3 regions of the Blautia sp. AF19-13LB genome follow, and region 2 is predicted to be linked to each of the others. Evidence: a T-box and tRNA genes for the amino acid it is inferred to sense, from the RefSeq annotation. Region 2 holds a T-box; the other regions hold tRNA genes.

Region 1 (7,559 bases), on a different contig from region 2:
TTCCCGTCGTGTTTTCTGACGCTTTTCTTCTGCCGCAAGCTGCTTTTCTGTTTCATCCGCAGCCTGTGCAAACTGCTCTTCCGAAAGCTGTGTCAGACGTTCCTGCTCTTTTTTGCATTCCTGATCTGCTGTTTCTGCCGGAGCAGCGGTTCCCCGGGCAATCCGCTGCGTCAGCTCTTCCCTTGCCGTTTCAGCCTGTCTTTTACAGTTTCCTGCCGCTTCGCTTAATGCCGCAGTCACTTCGTTCTGCTTCTGCAGTTTTTCTTTTTGCTGATCCAGTGTTTCTTTATCCGGCACATGTTCCGCCTTTCTCGCCAGCACTGGATGATGCACGGATCCGCAGACCGGACATGGGATTCCCTCTGTCAGATTTTCTGCCAGGATTCCCGCCTGCGCATCCAGAAACAGCTGTTCCAGTTCCTGACACGTTTCCCGCACATCATTTCTGATTTCCAGACTTTTTCGATACGCTTCCTGCTTTTCTTTCCATTCCTTCTGCGCTGCCGTCCATTTTCGCAGCAGCTGCGAAAATTCGGTCCGCGCCCGGCGATATTCTTCCTCCGCAAATGCAGCATCCTGTCTTTCTTTCAGAAATACCGTCGTTGCTTCCATCCGGGATGCCAGCTCGGTGTCCTGCTGTGTCAGGCCTTCCAGTTCTGCTGCCAGAAGCCCCGTCTTCTTCTCGGACTCCTGAACTTTTTCGCGGCATCCCCGGATTGCCATGATCTGCTCCTGCGCCCGCGTTTCGTTCTGCTGTACCCTCGCCAAAACCGCATCCACGCCGGAAAGATCTTCTTCCCGTTTTCTTTTCTCAAGCAGCTGCGCTTTTGCCTGTTCCTGCTCTGCTTTCAGTCTGTCCTTCTCTTCCGCTGCCGTCTGCAGTTCTTTCTGCTTTTCCAAAAGCTCTGCCTGTTCCTGCTTCATCTTCTTCAGCAGTTCCAGGCTTTCCTGTTCTGCGCGGATCTGCTCCTCCAGTTCTTTGCAGATGGAAGCCTCCCGTTCTGCCCGTTCGCTTTTCTGCTGTTTTTCCGCTTCCTCTGGAACCAGTCCCGCCAGTTTCTTTTCCTTCTGTGCTTTTTCCTCCCGCCGCTTCTGGCTCTCTTTTACCTTGCCGAGCAGCTGGGTTTTCTGCTCCATCTCTGTTTCCACCGCTTTCCGCTCCTGCTCAAGATCCGAAAGTCTTTTCTGATCCATCTCGATGCAACGTGCCAGCAGTTCCATCCCCCGCATCACCTGACCGTCGAAATTTGCCTTTTTCAACTGCGCAAATTCCTCTTTGAACACCGCATCCTCCGGGCAGACGATATTGTCGAGATACTGGAGAATACTCCTCCGCTTTTCACTATACGTATTGCTTCGCTCTTTCGCGGCATCCCGCAGACGATTCTGCAGCTCCTGATAAATTTCCGTATGAAACATTTTCCGGAAAATTTCACTTCGATCTGCCGTTTCTGCCAGGAGAAGTTTCTGGAAATCCCCCTGCGCGATCATGGCAATCTGTCGAAACTGCTTCTGATCCAGTCCGAGAAGTTCCGTTACAGTTTTTGTCACTTCCGTACTTTTCGTCACCGGCTGTCTCCCATCCGGAAAAATCAGTTCTGCATTTGCTCTTTCTCTCGTCATTCCCTGACCGCGCTCCTTCGGCCGATCATACTCCGGATTCCGCTTTACCATATAATCTTTTCCCTGATGCGCAAAGGTAAGCTCCACAAAAGTGCGCACTTCCGGCGCGGCATACTTGCTGCGGAACATCTCCCCCGTCCGGATTTCACCGCTTGCCTCGCCGTAGAGCGCAAAGGTAATCGCATCAAAAATTGTTGTTTTTCCTGCACCGGTATCACCTGTAATCAGATACAGGCCGCCGCTGCCCAGTTTTGTAAAATCCAGTTCTGTCCGGTCCGCATATGGTCCGAATGCACTGATAATCAATTTCTTTGGCTTCATCTTTTTATCCCCCTAAGCAATGCTTTCACAAATGCTTTCTGCTGTTCCGTCATGCTCTGGTTATTCTGCAGTTCATAAAATTCCTGAAACAGCTCCAGTTCCGATTTTTCCTCGATACGTTCCGCCGCCGTTACCTCCGCATTGGAACGCGTTCTTTTATTGTCATATTCCAAACGCATCAAATTGGGATAAATCGTCCGAAGCTTCGCCATGCCGTCCGGAACATCCTCCTCATCCGTCAGGGTTACCATCAGATAATCCGTACGGTCGCTGTTTTCATAGAACGTTTTTGCTGTCACTTCCAGATACGTTCCACGGATTTTTCGAAGATCGTGGAGCGGTTTCAATGGAATCGTGCGAAGTTCGACAGTTCCTTTTTCTTTCAGCTCTACAATGGTAATCGACTTCTCCTGTCCAGCCTCGGAAAACGAATATTTGAGTGGTGAACCACAGTAGCGCACGGTCTCGCGGCCAACCTTCTGCGGACTATGGATATGGCCGAGCGCCACGTAATCAAACGCATCAAAAAGCTCCACCGGAATCTGATCCACATCACCTACCTGCAGTTCCTCTGCCTCGCACCGCAGCGCGCCTGTCACAAACTGATGCGCTAAAAGGATATTCCGCTCTCCTGGATCTATTTGGGTCTGCTCCAGTGCCGCCCTCACGCCATCTGCCGTGGACTGAATCTCCTCCGCGCGTTCCGGCAGGGCATGGCGTACGGTTGACGGGCGCAGAAACGGAAGAAGATGAATCCACACCGTTCCATATGCATCCTGTAACGCGAACTTTTCTATTCTTCCATCATATACCTTCGACAAATAGATTCCGCTCTTCCCCATCAGATTCGACCCAAATGCCAGCCGCTCCGCCGAGTCATGATTGCCGCTGATGATAAAAACCGGAACTTCCTGCTCCGAAAGGCTGGTTAAAAAGGCATCCAACACCTGCACTGCCTCCGCCGTTGGAATCGTCCGGTCATATACATCTCCGGAAATCAGAACTCCATCCGGTTTTTCCCGCATAACCGCCTGCAGGATCTGTGTCAACATATATTTCTGGTCCTCGATCATGGAAAACTCATGCACGCGTTTTCCAATGTGAAGATCCGATAAATGAAACAACTTCACAAAAACTATCCCCTTTCTGCAGCAAAAACTCTGTTTTTCCTATGTTCTCTGCTCATTATACTATACCCAACCAGAAAAAGAAATCATCCGCCAGGAAAACGAAAAAAAGACTCCTGTTCACACAGGAGCCTCCAACCATAGCGAGAGGGGGATTCGAACCCTCGACACCGCGGGTATGAACCGCGTGCTCTAGCCAACTGAGCTATCTCGCCATATGTAATTTTTGATAAATATGGGACCTATAGGGCTCGAACCTATGACCCTCTGCTTGTAAGGCAGATGCTCTCCCAGCTGAGCTAAGATCCCATATCCTGTTTTTCATCAGCGCTTATGTCCCGCTGACATTTATAGATTTTAGCACTGTTCTTTTAATTTGTCAACGGTAATTTTTAAAATTTTTCAAATTTTTTCTTTTATTCCTACAATAGCGTCGATTATGGTACGAACATGCCCAATTCAGGAAAAAGGCTGCCTGCTTTCTCAGCAGACAGCCTTCTTCTCATCCATGTCAAACTTCCACGATCTCCCGCACACACAGATCATCTACCGTCGTATGTAAGATCTCGGCAAGTGCAAACAGATTTTCAATGTTCGGCATCTTTTTTCCTTTCTCCCAGTTCCAGACACTCTGAACCCCGGCGAGCCCCATCTTCTTCTGAATGTCCGGTCGGTTCATCCCCAATCTTTCACGCCGGCTACGGATATTTTCGCCCGTTTTCTTCATGTTCAAGTTTGCATAGATCTGTTCCGATTCTTTCATATCTTTGCCCTCCCTAATTTCTTTTCTTATACCCATATTTTACACTCCGGGTTAAAATCATAAAAGGTCAGGACAGAAAAAATTTTCGTTCAGGTTAGACCCCCTTCTTTTTTCCTTTTACCCCTTTTTATATACTGTTTCAGGTACTTTTTTATCATTTTAGATTATATGTGTTTTTGGTCTCCCCAACTTTTGCTTTCTTTTCTGGACACATATTTTTTCGGGTTAAATTTTTAAAAATGTCACTTACTTCCGTAAATCGTCCCGAGTTCATACCCTCTTTTTCTGTCAAGGTCGAGGCTCTTCAGGAAAAAGAGCGTATCATGTTCATCGCAGTCCGTCTGGCTTTCCCGGAAGAAGGACAGGTTTTCCTCTATACGTTCATCCAGATTGCTGATGCTCTTTCGCAGTTCCTGATAGAGACTTTTGGTAACCATTTCTTTGTAATGGCCCGGCACCTGGTTCAGCACCCACTCGTGGAGATGGATCATGTTGTGCAGTACAAGTTTTTCGTCTTCCAGCCCTTCCGGTGTTATGACAAAGCATCCTGTGCCAGGGTAAAACTGAGCCTTGTTGCTTCCTTTCTTTTTACAAAGTTTCAGTTTGAACAGATCATATGAAAAATAAGTCAGCTCATCCGGCAGCGGAATCGTCTCCGGTTCCCAGGTTCCGTCCTCACGCTGTGCTTCCGCTGCGACGAATGGCCCGCAGATGCTTTCCCGTTCCATCCGCATATCGTCAAAGAACTCCTCAAACTCACCCATCCGCATGGAAATCGTTATTCTGTCCCGGATTTCCTGATCCACTTTTTCCGGGCTGCCTGTTTTCACCGGACGTGTCTTGTACAACTGGTCAAGTCTGACTCCATAAAGCCGTGCCAGATTCAACGCATTATCAATGCTTGGAAGTTTCGGATGTGTTTTGCTCTCCCAACTGCATACCGTCTGCTCTGCCGAAAGTCCAATCGCGTCTCTCACCTGTTTTAACTTCAAGTTATTCTCAATTCTAAGTTTTTTCAGATTTTTTGCTGTTTCTATGGAATCAATCCCAACATTATTATAAGCATCCATCTAAAATTCTCCTCGTTATTCTCCAAATTATTTCTAAAAAATGTATCCTCGTTACTGTTCATTCAGCAGTGAACCGTAACTGTCCCCCGACAGTTGAATCCTTTTTCTCATCCTGGGCTTGCATTTTTTCTCTGGAAAGTGTAATATCATAGATGTAACTAAAAGGAAACTGAGTGGCTTCTGCCTACGCAAAGCAACTACTACCCTAAGCTACAACCCCCAAAAAAGCTCAGGTCCAGAGTTAACCTTACTTTCATAACTCTGGTTCCCCTGAGCTTTTTCTTTTATCAGATCTCCGCCAGAAAAAATTCCTTATTTCCCGCGTGCTTCATCCATCTTCTTCAGAATACTCTTTGCAAGATTCATCGTCTGCCCACCGCACATTTTACCGAAGAGTTTTCCGCAGGCTTCCACGGCCTCCGCCTCTTCCTTCACGCAGTCCGCATAGATTCTTTTTGCGATCACCGGGGCAATCAGCTTCCATTCTGCCGTTCCAAACTCCTCTGGCAGAATACCTTCATCGCGCATTTTATACAGCTCTTTTTCCACGCGCTCCCGCGTCACCATCCGCTCAACAGTTGCAAACGCCATCTTTTTCGCCGCTTCCTGCTCCGATGTGATCGGTGCTTTCTGTGCTTTCATCTCTGAAAATTTTTCATTCACAATCTTCAGCACAAACGGCGCTCTCGAGTCCGGATTATTCAGTTTCGACATATTCTTGACGATAATGCCTTCCTCGCAGTCCCCATCCGTATACTTCGTAATCCGCATGAAACTCCGACAGTGATCCCAGTCCACGAAAGGTCCGTCATACAGCACATGTATATACGGAACTCCTACCTCAGCCGCCAGCGCCTTTACCTGCTTCTGCGGCAGATAACCGTCCGCTTTCAGATCGTAGACATCGTACATGATCCAGATATTCAGATATTTCTCCGGATACGGTACACGATGACGCGTCATCCATTCCCCGAAAAATACATAATCGGGATACTTCTGAAACTTCTCCGCGTCCAGTGTATCCACATAGTCGAGAAATTTTGATGTCGCGTCGACATCCTTTGTCCTCACGATCTGCTGCTTTCTGGAGAACGCCGCAAGCTTTCCTGTTTCCGGGTCATACCGTACGCTGGCATTGCTTCCATCGATTTTAATCTGAATCACAATGTGATCCCCGGGCTCGAAAGCCCAGGTGTTCTTGTTTTTGTGCATCTCATTTTCCTGCACGATTCGCTTGATATCCATAAATTTCTTCTGCTCCATAAAATAATACCCCTTTCCTTTCTAATTCTCATGGGTACACTCATAGATCGTACCCAGCTCATAACCCATTCTGCGGTCGAGATCCAGGCTCTTCAGGTAGAAGAGCGTATCATGCTCGTTGCAGTCCGATGCACTGATTCGGAAGAAGAAAAGATTGTCCATGATCTTCTCATCCAGATCCGCAATCTCATCCTTCAGTTTCTGATAAAGGCAGACAGTAACGAGTTCCTTGTACCGGGATGGCAGGCGCATAATTAATCTCTCCCACTCGATGAGATACCTGGCCGTTCTCATCTCTTTCACCATGTAAAATTCTATCATACCTCATCTGCCCAGTCATTCGTCCCGCAGTATAACTGCCGCGTTCTCTTTTACGCAAAACCGGGATGGTATCCTGCAGATGAAGCAGAATACCATCCCGGTTTTCCTCTATTGACAAATATACATGCTCAAGTTTCTTCAAACAGTTCTTTTATTTCTTTAGCAAATAATCATTGTTTAATACTTTCATAGATAACGGTCCTTCCACAATTCTGGAATACACCGGTTCCAATGGGCGTATTACAATTCCTTCTTTATTCATACCAGATGTATACTTTCCCTTTGCTCTTTCTAAAAGTTCTTCGATACTATCATACTCAAACAAATCTCTTTCTTCTTCCACCGGAACCATTTTTAGGTTCAGAATTCCGCACAGTTCTTTCATCTTCGCAAGAGACAGTCTTCTGTGTGTTTTCAGATCTATCATGGTAAATACATACCATTCCGGTTTTTTCAGCTTTAATCTGTTCTTTTGAATACCAGCACCGCAGAATTCACCCTGAATTGCGAGATCTGACAGATTATTCTCCTTTATTCTATCGGGTATCCCATTTTCATGTGCATATTTCCACATCGCACATTTTCCGTCATCTGCATATTCAAAATTTCTTCCGCATACACCAAAATGATCGTCTTTCCGATACATCGTAACACTGGTTCCGTCCATCTTTGTACTGATGTAATATCCATTTATCTTTTTAAATTCGTCGATCAATTCTGGATAAGACTGTACTCTCAGCTCATCTGTTTTTGGAATTCCGTCTGGAAACTCCCCTATAATCGTACCACTGCTGGTGACTCTTTCCTCTACTTCCCACTTTCTGATTCCAAGCAGCTCTGTAACCTCATCACCAATCTTATACGTTCCTTCCGGCAATATAGATAAAGGCTGAACCAGGCCCTGAGAAATCTGGCCTCTAAATTTCATAGTTCTCAGCCGAAAACCTTCTCCCAGAAGTTCGTTCTTCTCATAGCTGCTGCTTCGCAGAAATTCAAACTGCTCACAAATCGGAAGAAACGAATCTGCTTCCATATATACACAGCAATCTCCAACCCGAAACTGTCCCTTAT
Region 2 (7,559 bases):
CCCCTGAAATTTCGGTCCTTTGATCCAGACCCATACAAAAAATGCCAATAATGCCACAAGGGCTGCTACGACGAGGATCATGGTACCTTTCGACAGATACTTCGTCACGACCTTTGCGCCGTCACTTAAATTCCGCAAGTCCGGTCCGGTAAACGGCGTGACGCGGTTTGCCAGAATCACACCGTTAATGATGCCGAGCAGCAGCCAGAAACAGCTCATCACCAGCCGTACCAGCACACGTCTGCGGAACAGATAAACTACCATAAAAGTAGTGAAGATCAAAAATGCATTGTACAAAAAGACCCATGGGCTTTCCACCATGTAGCTCCATGCAGATGCCAGCGAATGGCGGGAAAATGCTTCAATCACCAGATACAGAATACAGCATCCCAGGGCCTGCAGCGGCAAAGAGAGCCAGTTGCAGACTTTCACTACGGTTTCCTTGTTTCCATGCAGTTTTTTTCCTTTTTTCATTTATTTTTTCAGCTGCTCCAATCTTGTCTGAACCTGCTCCATCATCTGCTGATAGTTCGCCAGTTTTTCTTTCTCTGCCTGAACTTTTGCTTCCGGAGCTTTGTTGATAAAGTTCGGGTTGCCAAGCATGCCGTTGGAACGTGCGATCTCTTTTGTCAGACGCTCTTCCTCTTTCGTAAGGCGGGCGATCTCTTTTTCCAGGTCAACCAGCTCGGCAAACGGAATGTAGATCGTTGCCTGCGGGATCACTGCGGATACCGCATCGTCTGCGATGCCGGCTTTGTCTGCCTGTACGTGAACTTCGCTTGCTCCTGCCAGAGTTCCGAAGAATACAGCACCGTTTTTGAAGGTTTCCTGTACAGCAGCATCTTCCGTTACAACGAATACGCTTGCTTTCTTTGACGGCGGTACGTTCATACTGGTGCGGACACCACGGATGCTTCTTACCGCCTCTTTCATCATCTCAACGGCTGCCTCATCCTCTGCGTATGCAAAGTCTTCGGTCTCTTTCGGCCATGCGGCGATCATGATGGAATCCTCGTCCGGATTCAGTGTGCAGTAGATTTCCTCTGTGATGAACGGCATAAACGGATGCAGCAGCTTTAATGCATTGCCAAGAACGGTTTTTAAGGTCCACAGTGCAGCGCCCTTCGTCTCGTCGGTCTCGCTGTACAGACGCGGTTTTACCATCTCGATGTACCAGTCGCAGAACTCCTCCCAGATAAAGTCGTAAACCTTCTGTACGGCGATACCGAGCTCGTAGCGGTCCATGTTGTCCGTTACTTCCGTTGCCAGCGTGTTTACCTTAGAAAGAATCCATTTATCTGCCAGTGTCAGTTTGTCTTTTGGCATTTCAGACGGAACTTCTGCTTTTTCCAGGTTCATCATGATGAACCTGGAAGCGTTCCATACTTTGTTTGCGAAGTTACGGCTGGCTTCTACACGCTCCCAGTAGAAACGCATATCGTTTCCAGGTGCATTACCGGTCATCAAAGTCAGACGGAGAGCATCTGCACCGTATTTGTCAATGACTTCGAGCGGATCGATACCGTTTCCGAGGGATTTACTCATCTTGCGTCCCTGGGAATCACGAACGAGTCCGTGGATCAGTACGTGGTGGAACGGAACCTGTTTGGTCTGCTCCAGTGCGGAGAATACCATACGGATAACCCAGAAGAAGATGATGTCGTATCCGGTTACGAGTACGTCGGTCGGATAGAAGTAATCAAATTCCGGTGTTTTCTCCGGCCATCCTAACGTGGAGAACGGCCACAGAGCAGAACTGAACCAGGTGTCCAGGGTATCCGGGTCCTGGGTGAGATGGGTGCTGCCGCATTTCGGGCATTTTTCCGGCATTCCGCCTCTTACAACGGTGATCTCGCCGCAGTCATCACAGGTGTAAGCCGGGATGCGGTGGCCCCACCAGAGCTGACGGGAAATACACCAGTCATGGATGTTATTCAGCCAGTTCTGATAAATTTTGCTGAAGCGGTCCGGGATGAAGTTTACTTCGCCGTTCTTCTCTGCTTCGCTGGCAGCTTTTGCCATATCTGCCATTTTTACAAACCACTGCGGTTTGATCATCGGCTCTACGGTTGTCTTACATCTGTCGTGAGTTCCTACGTTATGAACGTGATCCTGAACCTTTACCAGAAGACCAAGCTTTTCGAGATCCTCTACCATGGCTTTTCTTGCCTCGTAGCGGTCCATGCCGGCGTATTTGCCGCACTTGTTGTTCATGGTTCCGTCATCGTTTAAGATGTTGATCTCTTCGAGGTTGTGGCGTTTTCCTACCTCAAAATCGTTCGGGTCGTGTGCCGGTGTAATTTTAACGCATCCGGTTCCGAACTCTTTGTCTACGTAAGCATCTGCGATAACCGGGATTTCACGGTCGGTCAGCGGCAGTTTCAGCATTTTTCCTACAATATCGGTGTATCTTTCATCCTCCGGATTGACAGCTACGGCAGTATCGCCGAGCAGAGTCTCCGGACGGGTCGTTGCGATTTCTACGAAGCGGCCTTCTTCTCCAACTACCGGGTAGTTGATGTGCCAGAAGTGGCCTGCCTGCTCCTGATATTCAACCTCTGCATCGGAGATGGAAGTCTGGCATACCGGGCACCAGTTGATGATGCGGCTTCCTTTGTAGATCCATCCTTTTTCATACAGACGGCAGAATACTTCTTCTACGGCTTTGGAGCATCCCTCGTCCATGGTGAAGCGTTCTCTCTCCCAGTCTGCGGAGGAGCCGATCTTTCTTAACTGGCTGTTGATGCGTCCGCCGTACTCTTTCTTCCACTCCCAGCAGTGCTCCAGGAATTTTTCGCGTCCGATTTCATCTTTGTCGATGCCCTGCTCTTTGAGCATATTGGTAACTTTTACCTCGGTTGCAATCGCCGCATGGTCGGTTCCCGGCTGCCAGAGGACTTCATATCCCTCCATCCGTTTGAAACGGCAGAGAATATCCTGCATGGTGTTGTCGAGTGCATGGCCCATGTGAAGCTGTCCGGTTACGTTCGGAGGCGGCATCATAATGGTAAACGGTTTTTTGTTCGGGTTTACAGTGGCGTGGAAATATCCTTTATCCAGCCATTTCTGATACAGTCTGTCCTCGAGTCCTTTCGGATCGTAGGTCTTTGCGAGTTCTTTGCTCATGAGATCCTCCTTTTATGTTTGGTGTATTGTGGTATTTATTCCCGCAGAGGCTTGTCTTAAATCAAAAACGCCCTTCACATACACATAACATGCATGCAAAGGGCGAAAATTCCGCGGTACCACCTTAATTTGTATCTCGTTTCGGAGTCTGTAACGTGACTCATGCGTGAGAACCTAATCATCACATCTTCTGTGCTTTTCAGCTCTCCGGTTCAGAAGCTACCTTCCATGACCACCTTCCCGGACAGCCTTTCAGCCGGTGAACCGTCCTCTCTTTTGGGGCCTGCCATGTACTCCTCTTCCTCATAACCTTTTCTTTTTCTGTTGGAATAGAAACTGCATTTATCATAATCGCGTTTTTTTATTTTGTCAAGCCGCCGCGGGCAAAAACCTTTCTTCTTATGGAAGTTCTAAGATTTCACGCGCTTATTTTCGGTGAATCCGCGATACACAGTACTGCATTTCTGCGCGGCCGTACGACGCGTAGCGGACCTGTTCTTTCGAAAACGGCTTCGCATTGCTTGGCCGTCCCAGGTTTTCGCCGTGGATCACCTGATCCACAAGGTCGATGAGATCTGCGAGAACGCCGAGGCTGAGCGGATTGTAAACCGGATGCGCCGTCGATTCAAACACCTGCGTGTGATGACCGCCGAAGAATTTCATGCGGCCGCCCTTTTTCACCAGCCACGCCATCAGACCAACCAGACCATCGTAATACTCTTCCAGGCTCGTTCCGCCCGGCACCTGCATCCAGACACCGCAGCCGCTTCCGATCGCATCTCCGGTGAACAGGTAATTCTGTTTCGTCTCCAGCACGACAACACTGCCCGGCGTATGGCCCGGAGCCTGACAGATGGTAAGTTCTGTGCCGCCAAGCGAAATGACCGAATCCGTACGGATATCATGAATCTCTTCCCACGGTTTTAGTTTTCCCGCCGTCAGCATCACGAGCGTCTCCGGGTCCATTTTCTTTTCCTCGTGGCACATGTAAACTTCGTCGAATTCATCGATGTGATACATGTGATCCGGGTGCGCATGCGTGATAACCAGCAGCAGAGGCTTATCTGTCAGCTCCCTTATCACTGGCAGAATCTTTGCGCCTGCTGTGATGCCGGTATCAATCACAGCCGCTTTCTCTTCTCCTTCTACCACATAGAACGACGAATTTCCCGCGTCAAGAATACAGTAAATTTTTTCTCCGATTTCTGTTACCTGAAAACCTTCCATTTTGTAAAACCTCCCTTTTGTTCACCGGAACATACTGAACCCTATGTTGAATAAAATCCCCATAACAATAATAATAACCCAGATCAGAGCTGCAATTCTTGCTTTTGGCGTATGGGATTGTGTTCGGAGCGGCTCAGGAAATTCCCCTTTTTTCTCCCAGTCGGCAATCCGTTTTTTTGCCTCCTCTGCCTGTTCTTCCTTCACATAAACAACGCGTCCCTGATACGGTATTCCAGTTGTAATCTGCAGAATTTCTCCGGCTCCTTCGCTTTTTCCATAAGCCATGATTCCATGACGCTGCAGCATCTTTACCATCTTTTTTGTAGTCTGTTCATCTACCGTACGATACACCTTTCGATACCCCATATCTTTCCCTCCTGTGCTTTGTGCCTTAGATCCACCTTCCGCTATTTTATGCTATTTTCTTTTTTTCTCTCAGCATCATCACCCACGCAATCCGTAATCGAAGTTGATTGTGAACAGCATCGTAATCTGGCCAAGTGAAATATGATATCAATGTCCTGCGTTCTCTTCCCCGATGATAATCGAAAGCAGCGTATGATCCAGCATGATCGTGCGGTTCCACGGATTGAAAATCACACCGCTGATCTCCTTTGTTTCGGATGCCATGTGGATCAGCTGTTCCAGACTCACGAGAAACGTAGATTTCACGCTGCTGCTCCCCTTTAATTCCTCATCAAAGCTCGTAAACGCGGCCCACCAGACTTTTCCGTCTGCGCTCTTTACCGTTCCGATCCGGATCTGATCGTCGCCGGATGGCGGTTCCACGGAAAGAATCGCCTGTCCGCCCTCTTTCATTCTGCGGCGGATTACCGTCAGCACATGTGCCAGCAGTTCCGGCGTCGGCTCCTTTTGCAGTCCCAGAATTGCTTCCTCTATCGTTTCATTCCCCTGCAGCCCTTCGTCCTTTAGAGTTTCCATTTCTTTTGCCATTGCTCTTGTCCTTTCTTTTTCGCTTTTCCCACACAGAATCTGTGTACCATCATCCCCGACAGCTTCGGCACTTCCGATGACCTTTACTCTGCGCCTACCCAGATGCCATCTTCCCCGCAGAATCTGCACTCTTTTGATAAATCCAAAACGTTTTCCATCCGCTTTAAGATCTGATCGTACTTCCCTTCCCGCATCAATGCAATCGTCACCGGATCCGTTCCGATCTGCAGATGGCGGAAGCCGCGTTTTCCTTCCTCCGTCCACGGCAGAGTCAGCTCCAGTTCAAAGCCGCCGCTGCTTCCGTACAGCTCACCCGGCTGTTCGTCCGCAAACAGCTCGAAAAACGGCTGATAATATGCCTTGAAATAATTCTCCTCTGGAAACCAAAGTGTCCCGTCCCCGGTCCGCTCCGGCTCTTTTACAACGGCATTCAGATAGCCTCTCTCGTAATACGTCATGCACGCCGCGCTCTTCGCCAGCGGATTTTCATTGATCTTCTCGATCTCCGACGCCGCCCGGCATCCGTTTCCAAAGGCCGCCTGGCTGTTCTCGCTCCTGCCGACCGGCTCCCAGACGCTCCATGCGTTCTGCTTTCCGTATCCGATCAGATCCTGGCGGTATGCACCGTTGTATTTTACAAATTTTTTCTCCCCCGGCTGCTCGATCAGGTTCAGCGGTACCATACAGTCAATTCCGTACAGCTTCTGCGCAATCAGCCGCGTGTAGATGATGCCGAGATAATGACAGATTGCACTGCGCTCCGCCGTGTCGAGATACATAATCTGCTCCGCTTTTACCAGCTGGTCGCCGCGTGTTTCGAGCACACTCTCCACCATCGCAATCCGTGACTGCAGCTCCGCCTTCCGTTTTCCGCGGTAGCGCGCCGACAGACGGCCGTACGGCATCGTGCTTGCAAGAACCGCGTGCAGCAGCTCCAGATTCGTGTATTTGATCATAATATCTTTCTTATTTAAACCGAGCTCTGCGTCGGTATCGACTTCCGTCACATTGATGATATATGTTTTTTCTTCGGTCAGTATCATTTGTTTTGCCTCTCTTTTTCAGTACTCTCTTCCATGCTCCTTCAGCCAGCTCTGCCACACTTTGTAATCGGGCATCTGCTGTGCCACCACCGCGTAAAACCGCGCGGAATGGTTCATCTCTTTCTGGTGCGCCAGCTCGTGGATAACGACGTAATCCATCACGCGCTCCGGCATCAGCACCAGTTTCCAGTTGTAGTTCAGGTTTCCGGCGCTGCTGCAGCTGCCCCAGCGGGTTTTCTGCTCACGAATTGTGATTCTGCCATACGTTACGCCCATCTCTTTTGCAAAATGTGCCGTCTTTTCCGCCAGCATCTGCGCCGCACGTTTAACCGCCGCTTTTCGTTCTGCTTCCGTCAGACGGTTCGCTGTTTTCTGCTCTGCGGCCGCCAACGCTTTTTCCCGGTGTGTGTGAATCCAATCCTGTTTTTCTTTTAAGAATGCTTCGATTTTGTATTTTGCCATCCGTTTCGGTGCGCGCACCACCACGCTTCCATCCGCTTTGACCTGGACGGCGAGCGTTTTGCGGGCGGAATACACGATCTCATAGGGAATCTGTTTTAAAATCCGTTCTGCGCGGTCTTTCTGTTCCATTTATTTTTCCTCAAAAGCTGTCTGTTTTACCATTTTTTTACCTGTTTTTCATTATACCTTTTTCCCGGCGGAAACGCAATCGGATTGCTCACAGAAAAAAACGCGAGCAGAATCACCGTTTTTCTTCCGGCAATTCTGCTCACATTTTTCTTTCTCTTATTTCAGCTCAATTTTTTTCTGCTTTCTTCGGATGCACAGCCTCACAAATAAAATCGCCGCCTGCACACAGAGAATCATCACCAAAATTCCAATCATGGACAGCGCTGTTGCCCCCAGTCTGATCAGTTTTCCCATTCTTTTTTCCTCACTTTTCTTTCTATCGTGCCAGAACCGGATCGGCTGCCGCATCCCACAGCAGGCTGTCCGTCTCACTTTGTTCCAGGTATCCATATTTTACCATTGCCGCCAGCACCTGCTTTTCCCGCTGCAGCGCCAGATCCGCGTGGCGCGACGGCGCGTAGGCGGACGGTGCATTCGGGATTCCGGCGAGGAGAACGGCTTCGCTGTCGGTCAGATCCTGCGGCTCTTTTCCGAAATAACCACGCGATGCTTCTTTGAGTCCGTAATAGCCATCCCCGAAATAAATAGTGTTGATGTACAGCTCCAGAATTTCTTCCT
Region 3 (7,559 bases), 170 kb from region 2:
ACGCAGGAGTAGATATTGAAGCTGGATACAAATCAGTAGAATTAATGAAAGAGCATGTAAAGAAAACCATGCGCCCGGAGGTATTAGGCGGCCTTGGCGGTTTTTCTGGCGCTTTTTCCCTGGCAAAAATCAAAGAAATGGAAGAGCCGGTGCTGCTTTCCGGTACAGACGGATGCGGAACCAAGGTGAAGCTCGCCATGATTCTTGATAAACACGACACCATCGGCATTGATGCCGTTGCCATGTGTGTGAATGATATCGCATGTGCCGGCGGAGAACCGCTGTTCTTCCTCGACTACATCGCATGCGGAAAGAACTATCCGGAGAAGATCGCTTCGATCGTAAAAGGCGTTGCAGAAGGCTGTCTGCAGTCCGATGCGGCACTGATCGGCGGTGAGACCGCAGAGCATCCGGGCCTGATGCCGGAGGATGAGTACGATCTGGCAGGTTTTGCTGTCGGCGTATGTGACAAGAAAGACATGATTACCGGTGAAAATCTGGCAGCCGGAGACGTACTGATCGGCATGGCTTCCACCGGCGTTCACAGCAACGGATTTTCTCTTGTCCGCAAAGTTTTCGATATGACAAAAGATTCTTTAAATACATACTATGATGAGCTCGGCGCAACCCTCGGCGAGACCCTGCTTGCACCGACCCGTATCTACGTAAAAGCACTCCGCGCCATCAAAGATGCCGGTGTAACCGTAAAAGCATGCAGCCACATCACCGGAGGCGGCTTCTACGAGAACATTCCGCGTATGCTCAAAGACAACACCGTAGCCGTTGTACAGAAAGACAGCTACACCGTACCGCCGATCTTTGATCTGATGGCAAAGAAAGGCAATATCGACGAGCAGATGATGTACAACACCTTCAACATGGGTATCGGTATGGTACTGGCTGTTGATCCGAAAGATGTAGACGCAGTGATGAAAGCCATCCGTTCCACAGGAGATACGCCATATGTGATCGGCCACATTGAAAACGGAGAAAAAGGAGTACAGTTATGCTAAGATTAGCAGTTCTCGTCTCCGGCGGCGGCACGAACCTGCAGGCGATTCTGGATGCGATTGACGAGGGAATCATCACAAACGCGGAGGTTTCTGTTGTCATCAGCAACAATGCAGGAGCGTATGCGCTGGAGCGTGCGAAAAAGAAGGAGATTGATGCGGTATGCCTTTCCCCGAAGACCTTTGCATCGAGAGAAGCATTCAACGAGGCACTGCTGGCGAAACTGCAGTCGTACAACGTCGATCTCGTTGTGCTCGCAGGATGCCTGGTTGTGATCCCGCAGAGCATTGTGGATGCTTATCCGAATAAGATCATCAACATTCATCCGTCCCTCATTCCGTCGTTCTGCGGAACGGGCTATTACGGACTGAAAGTGCACGAGGGCGTATTATCCCGCGGCGTCAAAGTGACGGGAGCGACGGTTCATTTTGTGGACGGCGGAACAGACACCGGCCCGATTATTCTGCAGAAGGCAGTCGAAGTGCACGAGGGCGATACACCGAAGGCACTGCAGCAGCGCGTCATGGAAGAGGCCGAGTGGGTCATTATGCCGCGTGCGATTGATCTGATTGCAAACGGAAAAGTAACGGTAGAAGACGGACACGTAAAGATAAAGGAGTAAGAGCGATGAAAGTATTGATTGTAGGAAGCGGCGGAAGAGAGCATGCGATTGCCTGGAAGGTGGCGCAGAGCCCGAAGGTAGACAAGATTTACTGCGCTCCTGGAAACGCAGGAATTGCGGAGTACGCAGAGTGTGTCGATATTGCAGCGATGGAGTTTGACAAGCTCGTTGCTTTTGCGAAAGAAAAAGAGATTGACCTGACCGTCATCGGCATGGATGATCCGCTGGTCGGCGGTGTTGTCGATGCGTTTGAGGCAGAGGGACTGCGCGTATTCGGACCAAGAAAGAATGCGGCAATCCTGGAAGGATCGAAAGCGTTCTCCAAAGACCTGATGAAAAAATACCATATCCCGACGGCGGCATACGAGACATTCTCCGATCCAGAAGCGGCAGAGAAATATCTCGAGACTGCAAAATTCCCGATCGTGCTGAAAGCCGACGGTCTGGCTCTTGGAAAAGGCGTTCTGATCTGCAATACCTTAGAGGAAGCAAAAGAGGGCGTCAAGACGATCATGCTCGACAAGAAATTCGGCAGTGCCGGAAACGAGATGGTCATCGAGGAGTTTATGACGGGACGTGAGGTTTCCGTTCTCTCCTTTGTGGATGGAAAGACGATCAAGACGATGAGTTCCGCACAGGACCACAAGAGAGCAGGAGACGGCGACACCGGCCTGAACACCGGCGGTATGGGCAACTTCTCCCCGAGTCCGTTTTATACCGAAGAAGTGGATAAGTTCTGTAAGAAATATATCTATCAGCCGACCGTAGATGCGATGGCAGCTGAGGGAAGACCGTTTAAGGGAGTTATCTTCTTCGGACTGATGCTGACACCGGACGGACCGAAAGTGCTCGAGTACAATGCCCGCTTCGGCGATCCGGAGGCACAGGTTGTGCTTCCTCGTATGAAGACAGACATCATTGATGTATTTGAAGCCTGCATCGACGGAACTCTCGACCAGATCGACCTGCAGTTTGCAGATAATGCGTGTGTCTGCATCGTACTGGCTTCGAACGGTTATCCGGTTTCCTACGAAAAAGGATTCCCGATCCGCGGACTCGAGACGTTCAAAGAGCATGAGGGCTATTACTGCTTCCATGCAGGAACGAAGTTCAAAGACGGCGAGATCGTGACAAACGGAGGCCGTGTCCTCGGCGTGACAGCACTTGGCGATACCCTGAAAGAGGCACGTGCGAATGCATATAAGGCTGTTGACTGGGTTGACTTTGACAATAAATATTACCGCCATGATATTGGAAAAGCGATTGACGAAGCGTAACGTGAATGTGAATTTTAATTTTGAGTAAAATGGAGCCGCCAGAATCCCGGTGAAAGGGAAATCTGGCGGCTTTGTCTTTTTGTTCTGAAAAGGGAATAAAGCGCCGCCGTTCCGGATACAATAGTAAGGAGATCCTTTGCTTTTTAGCAGAATCAGAACAGGAAAGGCGGTCAGAAAAGATGGGAATCGTTTGTCTGGCGGGGATTTTTGCCGTATTTCTTCTGCTTGCATGGACGCTCTGCCGGGCGGCAGGATGGGAGAAAGAACGGGAAGATCTTGAACAGGAGCAGTACCTGAAAGAGTGGCGGGAGAAAAAGTTGAAAAAAATCGAAAAAATTTGAAAATTAGTGTTGACATTTGGCGGGTGGAATGCTATACTAACGAAGTCGGTTGGTGATACAGATAAAAAGCCAACAGACAAAACACTGATGTGGGGTCTTAGCTCAGCTGGGAGAGCATCTGCCTTACAAGCAGAGGGTCATAGGTTCGAGCCCTATAGGCCCCATATTTTATGAAAAACGGTGTTGAAAATGAATATGTCGAGATATCTCAGTTGGCTAGAGCACGCGGTTCATACCCGCGGTGTCGAGGGTTCGAATCCCCCTCTCGCTACTTGTGGAACCCTTGAGAAATCAAGGGTTCTTTTAGCTTTATGGACAGTCTGATGATATGGCTGTCATGTCAAAATCGTGTCTTGAAATTCACAGGGATTTGTGAGAAAATGAGACTACCTAAGAGCTTGTTTTGGGCTCTGAAAGTAAATAAAACAGTAATGGATAGAAGAAAGATAAGGAAAAAACAATGATAGAGTTTAATAAACCACCTTTTATTGGAACAGAACTGGAATACATCCGCCAGGCGGCAGAGGAAAACAACAAGCTGTGCGGCGACGGTCCTTTTACGAAGAAATGTTCTGCCTGGATGCAGGACAATTTCAACGTAAAACATGCGATGCTTACGACATCCTGCACCCATGCACTGGAAATGGCAGCTTACCTGTCTGAGATTCGGCCGGGCGACGAAGTGATCATGCCGTCCTACACGTTTGTTTCCACTGCAGATGCCTTTGTTCTGCGCGGAGCAAAAATCGTCTACGTGGATATCCGTCCGGATACGATGAACATCGACGAGACCAAGATTGAGGATGCCATCACCGAAAAAACAAAAGCGATTGTTCCGGTTCACTATGCGGGCGTTGCCTGTGAAATGGATACCATCATGGATATTGCAAAACGCCATAACCTGAAGGTTGTAGAGGATGCGGCACAGGGTGTGAGCGCGTACTACAAGGGAAAAGCCCTTGGAACGATCGGCGATTTTGGCTGCTACAGCTTCCATGAGACGAAAAACTATACGATGGGAGAGGGCGGCGCACTGCTGTTCCAGGATGAGAATTATCTGGAAAAAGCAGAGATCCTTCGTGAAAAGGGAACGAACCGCAGCAAGTTTTTCCGCGGACAGATCGACAAATATACCTGGATCGACTACGGTTCCTCCTATCTGCCGAGCGATATGAATGCTGCTTACCTGCTTGCAGAACTCGAGGAACATGAGAAAATCGATAGAAAGCGGATGGCCATCTACAACTATTACCATGAGCAGCTCCGTCCGCTGGCTGAGGCCGGAAAGATCGAGCAGCCGGTTGTGCCGGAAGGCTGTGTACATAATGCGCATATGTACTTCATCAAGGCAAGAAATCTGGAAGTACGTACAAAACTGATCAACTATATGAAAGAGCGCGGTGTGATGTGTGTCTTCCATTACGTTCCGCTCCATACCTCCCCGGCCGGACAGAAGTTCGGTGTTTTCCACGGAGAGGACAAATACACAACAAAAGAGAGCGAGCGCCTGATGCGTCTGCCGATGTTCTACAGCCTGTCTGAACAGGATATGGCATATGTCGTAGAGTGCCTCATGGACTTTAAAGAGTGGTAACATTTCATGTATGAGAAGTTTTTAAACTACTTTACGGACTATATTTTCGTGAAGGATGAGCCGCAGAAAGCCGATGTGATTTTTGTGCCGGGAAACGGATATCCGCAGATGGCGGCGCACGCGGCAGAACTCTGGAAAGAAGGATTTGCGCCGTATGTGCTTCCGTCGGGAAGATACAGTACTGTGCTCGGGCATTTCGCCGGTGTACAGGATCTTGCGGAGCAGTACGGCGGAAACTATGAAACCGAGTGGGAGTTTCTGCGGACGGTACTGCAGAAAAACAGCGTGCCGGAGAAAGCGATTCTACGCGAAGACCAGGCGACGTATACGTATGAAAATGCACTGCGGTCACGGGAAGTGACAGATGCGGCGGGCATCGAGGTAAAAAAAGCGATCCTCTGCTGCCGGAATCTCCATGCGAGACGGTGTATTCTGTATTACCAGCTTGTCTACCCGGAGACAGAGTTTTTTGTCTGTCCTTCGGATATTGAGTTCACCAGAGAAAACTGGCATACAAAGGGTGAATGGATCGACCAGGTGTTAGGAGAAATGGAGCGCTGCGGCGGTCAGTTCCACAAGATTCTGCGGGAACTGCCGGCGGATTCTGAATTTTAACACCAGTAGACAAGAAGTCCTCAGCTTCTAAAGTGGTGGGATGAATTGTTAAAAGAAACATAACGGCAGTGGTAGGCGGAGAGAAATCGGTATCCTCCACTGACATGAGGAAAGTCACAGTCGAACTATTCTCGACATGTCAGACTCTGTGAAAATACCGATTGTGAGTTGAAACGAAAAGATTTATAAAAAAGAGCGGAAATTGTGGTAAAATTGCGGCTCGTATGGTATACTATCGTTAAGTTAAGTTTCTAATCTAAAGCAAAGGTTGGTGGACAGTATGAATAAGATTGATGAAGTATTAGAGCTTTTAAAACAGAGAGAACGTGAGAACGAAAAACCGAAAAACGTGATTTTATGGGTTCTTGCCATTGTCGGAGCGGTAGCGGCAGTTGCAGGAATCGCATACGCAGTATACCGGTTTGTAACTCCGGATTATCTGGAAGACTTCGAAGATGATTTCGATGACGATTTCGACGATTACTTCGAGGATGAAGACGAAGATAAGTAGGATGGAAAAAAGAAACTCCGGTGCCGGAACGTGGTACCGGAGTTTTTCTGTCCGGAAATCAGTTTGACATAGAAGGAGAAGAGAATGAAAAAAGGAGAAATTTACGAGGGAGTCGTGGAAAGAATCGATTTCCCGAATAAAGGACGTGTACATGTGGAGGGCGAGACGGTTACCGTGAAAAATGCAATTCCGGGACAGAAGATCCGCTTTCAAATCAACAAAAAAAGAAAGAACCGCATGGAGGGCCGCCTGCTCGAAGTAACAGAAAAATCCCCGATGGAAAAGCGCGATCCGGTCTGCAGTATTTTCCCGTCCTGCGGCGGATGCATGTACCAGACGATGAGTTATGAGGATCAGCTTGCAATGAAGGCCGGTCAGGTGAAAAAACTGCTCGACGATGCCCTCGTGGAGGCCGGCCAGGTCAATGAGGCGGGGGAGGCCGATTATCCGTTCCTTGGAATCAAAGGAAGTCCGAAGGAGTTTGCATACCGGAATAAAATGGAGTTTTCCTTCGGCGATGAATACAAGGACGGCCCGTTGTCTCTCGGACTTCATAAAAAGGGAAGCACCTACGATGTCCTGACCGCGTGCGACTGCAAAATCGTGCATGAGGATTTCACAAAGATTCTGACCTGCGTGCTGGCGTACTTTAAAGAGCGGAACGCAAGTTACTACCACAAGATAAGCCACGAGGGTTACCTGCGCCACCTGCTGGTTCGAAGAGCCGAGAATACCGGAGAAATCCTGGTAAATCTCGTCACCACAAGCCAGGAAGAGTGGGATCTGATGCCGCTCGTGCAGGAAGTGCTTGGTCTGCCGCTGGAAGGAAAGGTTGTCGGATTCCTCCATATCATAAATGATTCCCTGGCAGATGTTGTAAAGAGCGATGAGACAAAAGTGCTCTACGGACAGGACTACTTCTATGAAGAACTCCTCGGACTGAAATTCAAGATCACCCCGTTCTCCTTCTTCCAGACCAATTCCCTTGGCGCGGAAGTTCTCTACAGCACCGCCCGCGAGTTCGTCGGCGAGACGAAAGACCGCACGATCTTCGACCTCTACAGCGGAACCGGAACCATCGCCCAGATCCTTGCACCGGTCGCAAAAGAAGTGATCGGCGTGGAAATCGTGGAAGAAGCTGTTACAGCTGCAAAAGAGAACGCAGAGGCAAACGGCCTTACCAACTGCAGTTTCCTCGCCGGAGACGTGCTGAAGGTGATCGATGAAATCGAAGAAAAACCGGACTTCATCGTTCTTGATCCACCGCGCGAAGGAATCCATCCGAAGGCTCTGCCGAAGATAGTTGATTTATATAGGTGTGAAAAAATGCTTTACATCTCCTGCAAGCCGACTTCTCTTGCGCGGGATCTGGTAGAGTTTGCAAAATATGGATACCGTGTAGAAAAAGTCTGCTGTGTTGATATGTTTCCGGGAACGGTGCATGTGGAGACGGTTGTTCTTTTGTCCCAACTGAAACAAAAGCCGGATATATCTCACAGGTAAAGAGAAAATGCGGAATTGAGGTTGGAAAGAATTTGCGCGTTGCAACGAGGAGAATGGACTGCTTGCAGGGCAATTCGACGACTGC

The links. The T-box of region 2 lies ahead of DWX32_RS05525 (valine--tRNA ligase). A T-box ahead of a tRNA ligase gene usually reads a tRNA of that ligase, here a tRNA-Val.
Region 1: it encodes a tRNA-Val, which carries the amino acid that the T-box ahead of DWX32_RS05525 (valine--tRNA ligase) is inferred to sense. The anticodon was not compared.
Region 3: it encodes a tRNA-Val, which carries the amino acid that the T-box ahead of DWX32_RS05525 (valine--tRNA ligase) is inferred to sense. The anticodon was not compared.

What each region holds. Positions count from the first base shown of each region.
Region 1 is NZ_QUGO01000012.1:105,047-112,605, forward strand. It holds gene DWX32_RS13455 (AAA family ATPase) at 1-1,944, opposite strand, end outside; gene DWX32_RS13460 (exonuclease SbcCD subunit D) at 1,941-3,074, opposite strand; tRNA gene DWX32_RS13465 (tRNA-Met) at 3,213-3,286, opposite strand; tRNA gene DWX32_RS13470 (tRNA-Val) at 3,308-3,380, opposite strand; gene DWX32_RS13475 (helix-turn-helix domain-containing protein) at 3,583-3,834, opposite strand; gene DWX32_RS13480 (helix-turn-helix transcriptional regulator) at 4,077-4,904, opposite strand; gene DWX32_RS13485 (RNA ligase family protein) at 5,217-6,167, opposite strand; gene DWX32_RS13490 (hypothetical protein) at 6,189-6,488, opposite strand; gene DWX32_RS13495 (RNA ligase (ATP)) at 6,640-7,559, opposite strand, start outside.
Region 2 is NZ_QUGO01000004.1:92,275-99,833, reverse strand. It holds gene DWX32_RS05530 (LTA synthase family protein) at 1-474, opposite strand, end outside; gene DWX32_RS05525 (valine--tRNA ligase) at 475-3,126, opposite strand; T-box leader at 3,222-3,442, opposite strand; gene DWX32_RS05520 (MBL fold metallo-hydrolase) at 3,553-4,353, opposite strand; gene DWX32_RS05515 (putative signal transducing protein) at 4,375-4,719, opposite strand; gene DWX32_RS05510 (SseB family protein) at 4,867-5,307, opposite strand; gene DWX32_RS05505 (hypothetical protein) at 5,391-6,350, opposite strand; gene DWX32_RS05500 (M48 family metallopeptidase) at 6,369-6,941, opposite strand; gene DWX32_RS19540 (hypothetical protein) at 7,098-7,235, opposite strand; gene DWX32_RS05495 (transglycosylase domain-containing protein) at 7,258-7,559, opposite strand, start outside.
Region 3 is NZ_QUGO01000004.1:257,282-264,840, forward strand. It holds gene purM (phosphoribosylformylglycinamidine cyclo-ligase) at 1-1,013, shown strand, start outside; gene purN (phosphoribosylglycinamide formyltransferase) at 1,007-1,633, shown strand; gene purD (phosphoribosylamine--glycine ligase) at 1,639-2,910, shown strand; gene DWX32_RS19545 (hypothetical protein) at 3,090-3,251, shown strand; tRNA gene DWX32_RS06270 (tRNA-Val) at 3,343-3,415, shown strand; tRNA gene DWX32_RS06275 (tRNA-Met) at 3,449-3,522, shown strand; gene rffA (dTDP-4-amino-4,6-dideoxygalactose transaminase) at 3,712-4,845, shown strand; gene DWX32_RS06285 (YdcF family protein) at 4,852-5,460, shown strand; gene DWX32_RS06290 (hypothetical protein) at 5,741-5,971, shown strand; gene rlmD (23S rRNA (uracil(1939)-C(5))-methyltransferase RlmD) at 6,056-7,474, shown strand.